DNA from 3 places in the Paenibacillus sp. FSL K6-2862 genome. Region 1 is predicted to be linked to each of the others. Evidence: predicted binding sites of a transcription regulator. Region 1 holds the regulator's gene; each other region holds the start of a gene.
What was found. The regulator NrdR, encoded in region 1, represses ribonucleotide reductase genes. The targets are predictions, from matches to a motif close to AACACNATATATNGTGTT.

Region 1 (2,274 bases):
TCACTGCATACGCCACTGCCAAGCTCATTCGGGATATACGTCCCTGTAGGAAGATCAAGCGGCAGTTCACCAGCAACCTTCGTATTGTAACGGGTAAGTGCTCCTGATAAAACAATGCCTTTGACCTTGCCTGGATATTTCGTGCCAAATGATGAGGTTGCAAATCCACCCATGCTATGTCCAATGACGAATACTGGGAGGTCACTGCTCTCTTGCAAAGCCCTCTCAACTACGACATTCACATCCTCGATGATTTGATGAAAATCACTGTAGAATGTACGCTTTCCTTCAGATCTCGCATGACCACGATGGTCGAATCGATATACGTTACAGCCTCGTTTGTTTAATTGCTTCGTTAACTCATCATAACGCCCGGCATGCTCGCAGAGTCCATGGACAATGAGCACCGCTGCCTTCGCATCTTCGGCTGTATCCTTGCTGAAATAAAGCTGTGTTCCGTCAAATGATTTAATCGTTGTCTCACTGTGGTTCATACTCATCCCATCCTTTTCATGGTGCTAAAGCATTCAAGAGATCACAACATTGAACCTTGAGCACATTTAGTAAGCATTGTCATGTCCACTCATCCAATAAAATTTAGTGTCTTATGAAGATTATATTGTTTCTTATAGAAACAATATAACATTAGCCTTTCGCTCTTGTCCATCAATCATTTAAGCGTTTACATAAAAATTTGGTGTAAGACAATATGAGCATTTTGGCTACAGACATGGGTAAAAGAAATTCATAAAAAGCAAAAAACCTCTTGGATACCAAGAGGTTTTCGGTATGGAGCCTAGGGGGATCGAACCCCTGACCTCATCGCTGCCAGCGATGCGCTCTCCCAGCTGAGCTAAGGCCCCACATTAATATATGTACTTGTCCGCTTCTGCGAAGTTTCACAGGCGACTCCTATATCATATAAAATGCAGCTTTAGCTGTCAATAACTTTTTCAGAACGCAAAGTGTTTGGAGAAGAACAACCTCTGTACAGACAAGAACACTCATTATTACAAGCGCAGACTGCTCTTCTCCCATAATCCACTTCTTAATCGTCGAGATCCTCTTTGGATAACAACGACTTCAGTTCTTTCATGAACATATTGATGTCTTTGAATTGGCGATACACGGAAGCGAACCGCACGTAGGCAACTTCATCAACCGGGAACAACTGCTCCATCAACAGCTCGCCAATCTGGCGGCTTTCCACTTCAGCTTCCGCAGTGTTGCGCAGTGACTTCTCCACCTCGGAAACCATCATCTCCAGCGTCTCTACAGAGACAGGACGTTTCTCACAAGCCCGGATAAGACCACGGAGAATTTTGTCGCGACTAAACTCTTCACGGCTGCCATCTTTCTTAATGACGATCAACGGGGTCTCTTCGACCATTTCAAATGTTGTAAAACGGCGGCTGCACTGCTCGCACTCACGACGACGGCGGATGGATTTTGATTCATTAGCAGGCCTAGAATCCAGCACTTTTGTACCTAGATAGGCGCAATAAGGACATTTCAACTCAGATCACTTCCCATGTTTTTCTTTTACCATAAATTCCCTGTCACTTCTAGTTATGAAAATCGCATTGAAGACACATAATACTTTTACCAACCGCGAGGAGGTGAACAGCAATGGCCCAAAACAGCAACGGTAACTCCAACAACTTGGTAGTAACTCGCGCTTCCGCAGCACTGGAGCAATTGAAATATGAAGTTGCTCAAGAACTCGGAATCAGCATCCCACAAGACGGATACCAAGGTAACATGACTTCTTACGAGAACGGTTCGATCGGTGGATACATCACGAAACGTCTGGTAACAATTGCAGAACAGCAATTGGCAGGTCAATACCAATAATATCTGCATTGTAATACGTTTAGACAGAGGAGCATGGAGCGGCCGGTGAATAACCGGCCTGCTCTGTGCTTCTACTATTAGATAAGACATACGATATCAAAATTCAAATCAAACCGATTGTACTCTAGACTACCGCATAATCCATGCAATTAGCATTAGAACGTATTATAGATCTTTACATACTGATTATAATAATAAATGACTCGTTGTACATAGTGCCGGGTTTCTCCAAAAGGAATATCTTTGACTGTCTCGAATGAGCCGTCCCAGACACCATCTCTGATCCATCCACTTACTTTGCCTGGTCCGGCATTGTAAGCGGCAATCATGGCCGTCTCATTGCCGTCAAACTGTTCTGAGAGGTTACGCAGGTACCATGTCCCAAGCTGAATGTTCCTGCCGGGTTCATGCTTCAGCTCC
Region 2 (2,274 bases), 170 kb from region 1:
CCATACAGTTTATCCAGAAATTCAAGCGATTCCGGACTGCCGTACCGGATGCGCAGCTTAATCATCAGCTCTGCGAGACCCATCGTGCCAAGTCCAACCCGGCGCTCCCGCTGCTGATTCTTCTGATTTTCCTCAAAATGATAAGGTGTTGCATCAATCACATTGTCCAAAAATCTCGCCGAAATTCGTGTCGTCTCCGCCAGCTCCTGCCATGCTACATCATGACTGGTTTCATCGTAAAATTTGGATAAGTTGATAGCCGATAGATTGCAGACGCCCCATCCTGGCAGGCCTTGTTCACCGCATGGATTTGTACATATAATCGGATTAAAGTACCAGCTGTTGGACATCTGATTGTAATACTCCATAAAGACAACACCCGGCTCTGCTGATTTCCAGGCCGATTCGATAATTGTACGCCATATATCCCGGGCCTTTACTGTACGGTAATGGATAACCTGGTGCCCGGCTTCCTTCCATTGCTGCAGATCCCCGTTCCACTCGTTGTCATACTCGGGGTCGTTCGTATCCGGAAAAACAAGTTCCCAGTCCCCGTCCTGTTTGACAGCTTCCATAAATGCGTTGCTCACGCATACGGATAGATTGGCATTGGTAACCTGCCCCATCGTTTGTTTGACGGTAATAAAATCCATCACATCCGGATGCCAGTCGTTCATCATCAGCATAAGTGCTCCCCGGCGGCTGCCTCCCTGTTCAATCAGTCCAGTGGTATAACTGAACAATCCTCCCCAGGATACCGAACCGCTGGAAGATCCATTGACCCCTTTAACTACTGCACGACGTGGACGGAGTGACGACAGGTTGATGCCAACCCCGCCACCGCGAGCCATAATCTCCGTCATTTCAGTCAACGTTTTCATGATGCCACCCCGACTGTCCTGTGGAGAAGGAATGACATAACAGTTAAAGAGGGTCAGCTCATCGCTAGCACCCGCACCAGCAGCAATTCGGCCTCCCGGAACCAGCTTCCAATCGTCCAGGACAGCCCGGAACTTGGATTGCCACATTTGCTGTTCTTCCGGAGTGGATTCTACAGAAGCCATCGCTCTCGCGAGCCGGTCCCACATCTCCTCCGGTGTTTTTTCTATATTAAGTGTCAGCTTCTCCACTTCCGTCTGGATCGTTTCTCCACTACGAGTCTTCACTTTCACCGTCTGACCCTGCCGTTCCACGATTTCCCCCACTTCCTTTGTCGGAAACTTCGGGTCATCTTTCGTCAGAACAAGTACAACATCTCCTACCTTGGCATGGTTTGGATCAGCATCCTTCCAGGCATAACGGTCCAAAAATATTTTTTCACTTAATCCTTCCAACTTGTGCGACAATTTGTTCGAATTCATTATGTTTGACAGCCTCCCCAAAAATCCCATTACATTTCTATTATGTGTATAAATATGCCGAAACACCACATATAGTGATTCATATTCAGTATAGTACACCATATATTGATTTTCCATGTGACTTAAGTCACAGCCAGCCTTTCTATTCGCCCTGTACTTGGACTAGCTCACTCTTACGCCATCAGACTCTCTCATTCAAAATTTGTGAATTTTTTTAGACGTAAAGGTTCGATTTCGCACCTTATTTGGAGGGTGGTTATGAACTGCCTCTCATTCGTCCATACTATGAGCTACGAATAAAACGTCATCATGTATGGCAGGGGAGGCATCACCATGAACCGGAAACATCCGCTTCACATGAATCAACCTGCAGCAGAACTGCCCGTTCCGCTCGAATTCGATCGCAGCTGGCTGACCCAATTGGAGTCACGGCTCGATAAAGGCGGTCCTTGGGGAGATTACAGACTCTTTCAGCTTGGTATTCAAGCGGAAGAGACCAATCTGATTCCCAATTTTGATGAAATACAGTGTCTTAAGCATTTGCAGGGACTGACCCCGCTTCCGCACCAGATGGACACTGCACGCAAAGTATTATTTGAAATGTCAGGCCGTGCCATTCTTGCCGACGAGGTGGGTCTGGGAAAAACCATAGAAGCCGGTCTGATATTGAAAGAATATATGGTCCGTGGTCTTGTATCGAAGGTCCTCATTCTCGTGCCTGCATCCCTTGTACTTCAATGGGTACGAGAGCTGAATTCAAAGTTTGGCATTCCCGCAGTTGCACAGAAAAAAGCCTATTCCTGGCAAAATGAAGTGGTGGTGGCTTCCATGGATACGGCTAAGCGAGATCCGCATAAGGACATCTTGCTGAGTACGGACTATGACATGATCATTATTGACGAAGCGCACAAAC
Region 3 (2,274 bases), 4.1 Mb from region 1:
TGAAATCAGATGCCTTGGCAGGCTGTGCCGTTTGGATACGATAGCGGTGCAGCAGTCCGGAAGCAGCACGTTCCATGACCTTTTCAAGAGCTTTATAGAACCCCGTACGGTCGGCGACGGCCCGTGCACCCTGACAGATGCCATAGCGAATGCCAAGTTTGACCAGATTGATGGTGTTGAACGAAAGGTTGCCTTTGCCACTCTGCCGATTGCGTCCGAAGCGGTCTGCCAGCGTACGTGTACGGCATCCCATGGTGGCGATGATGGTATCCGGATCTTCAGGACGATAATAAGGCAGGTTGAATGAGGCATCCACGTTGACAAAGTTCGGATACATGCGCCGGGAAGAGCAAGTCACGGCTAGTCGGAACAAGTCGTAGTTGGGTTCCCCTTGTGCCTGGTTAATTCCCTGTTTGCACTGGAAGATATGCTGTGGAAACACGGGGGTTTCCCCGCCACCAAGGCCGCGGATGGTTGCTTCCAGCAGGGAACGGGATACAAGCCTGCCTTCGGCTGAGGTACATAGTCCATAGTTCAGCGAGGTAAAAGGAATCTGTCCACCTGCCCGGCTGCTCATGGTATTCAGATTGTGAATCAGGGATTCGGCAGCCTGTCCGGTCTCCAGTTCTGTTTCCTCGCAGGCAAAAGCGAAAGCACGCGGGCATGCTTCCCGTGCCAGTGAACTGTCCAGGTGCAGATGCTCGTCGTCAATCTGTGTGTGCTCTCCAAGCAAACGCTGTCCTTTGCGATAATGTTTGCGGAAGGAGCGTTGTACATAAGGAGCCAGATCCCAGTCGATTTTGTTGGCGGATACCCCGCCGTACTGACTGTTTTGCTGTGATTGAAATATGATGGCGACAAGCGCCATTGCCGACATGATGGTCTGAGGGGTACGCACGGAGCCGTTACCCGTATTGAAGCCGGAGGCCAGCAGTCGATCAAACGGGATAAAGATGCAATTGGTTGTTCCAAGCGCATACTGATCCAGATCATGAACGTAGAGATCTCCATTCTCCACAGATGCAGCAAGCTCTTCCGGCAGCACATGACGAAGAGCATGCCACTTGGCTGTCTCCGAGCCGAGTCTGCTCATCTTGCCGCTGAACGAATCACCATTGAGGTTAGCGTTCTCCCTCAGTGTGTCTGCGTCTTCTGCGCCAATTATTCGTCTTCCCAGGTCGGATAATAGATCGGATGCCGGTGGAGTGGCATACTCAAGCAGGTTCATGTGAGATTCCTCCCAAATATTGATTTATAATATCGGTTATTTCATCTAAACACTATATGTAGATTTGCATTATCCATTTATAAACTATATGTGGATTTTTGGGTGTGATCATTCTCACACCGTAACCTTCTACCGGCAGGAACTGCATCAGGGAGAGTGGATAATGGTTTTCAAAGTGAACCTGGAAGAGTATAATTCCTATTTATGCTGCACTAGGGATAAGAGTGGTTTTCGTGCACTATGATTCTCTTGGGCTTCTATGGTGGTAAACACATATGTACATGTTGTGACAGTTAACTTGAGAAATTTGACCCTCATATACAGGATAGATTCATTTTGAGATAAAGATGTAGAAATACAGCTAAGATTTGAGGGGTGGATCATGGGAACGGCAGGGATAACAAGAGGCTTCTATGAAAATGTACAGGAAGCAGCGTCCCACATCGTGGACGTGTTAAGCGGTATATTGGAGGTCAATACGATCTTTGTTGCCACCAATGACGGAACGACCAATGTCATTTTGGAAGCTTTTAACCGAAACGAGGAACTGGTTATCAATGGCAGTGAACTTCCATTTGATTCTTCCTACTGCAGTCTGGTACTGCGAAATACAAAAGAAAACCTGACCATAACGGATACTGCAGCACATCCGCTGACTTGCTCAATGGATGTAACCAAGGCGCTCGGTAACCGTTTTTTTGTGGGCATACCCATTATGCGGCGTTCGGGTGAAACCTTTGGGACGATTTGTTTAATGGACAACCCGGACTATGTTATCCGTGAGACAGATATGAAGACGTTGAACGCCATGGCAGTATTTCTTGGATATGTCGTTGACTTGGAGAACAATTTGCTCATACAGAAACAAAAGCTGAACGATACGGAGCAGCTGAAACAACAGCTGCAGATGGAGAAGGAACGTGCTGAATCGGAAGCGATGACGAAGTCCCAGATGATTGCGCTAATGAGTCATGAGATTCGCAACCCGCTCAATGGCATTCTTGGTTTAACCGATCTGATGCGTACACCGGATATGCCCGAAGAGC

Region 2: the regulator NrdR is predicted to act here: its motif matches at 1,423-1,440, upstream of MHB82_RS10450 (adenosylcobalamin-dependent ribonucleoside-diphosphate reductase).
Region 3: the regulator NrdR is predicted to act here: its motif matches at 1,277-1,294, upstream of MHB82_RS27995 (anaerobic ribonucleoside triphosphate reductase).

What each region holds. Positions count from the first base shown of each region.
Region 1 is NZ_JBBOSN010000001.1:2,068,898-2,071,171, reverse strand. Features, by position in the region: gene MHB82_RS09695 (alpha/beta hydrolase) at 1-494, opposite strand, end outside; tRNA gene MHB82_RS09690 (tRNA-Ala) at 791-863, opposite strand; gene nrdR (transcriptional regulator NrdR) at 1,049-1,516, opposite strand; gene MHB82_RS09680 (alpha/beta-type small acid-soluble spore protein) at 1,630-1,854, shown strand; gene MHB82_RS09675 (lytic transglycosylase domain-containing protein) at 2,010-2,274, opposite strand, start outside.
Region 2 is NZ_JBBOSN010000001.1:2,236,940-2,239,213, reverse strand. Features, by position in the region: gene MHB82_RS10450 (adenosylcobalamin-dependent ribonucleoside-diphosphate reductase) at 1-1,361, opposite strand, end outside; gene MHB82_RS10445 (DEAD/DEAH box helicase) at 1,695-2,274, shown strand, end outside.
Region 3 is NZ_JBBOSN010000001.1:6,183,816-6,186,089, reverse strand. Features, by position in the region: gene MHB82_RS27995 (anaerobic ribonucleoside triphosphate reductase) at 1-1,228, opposite strand, end outside; gene MHB82_RS27990 (GAF domain-containing sensor histidine kinase) at 1,611-2,274, shown strand, end outside.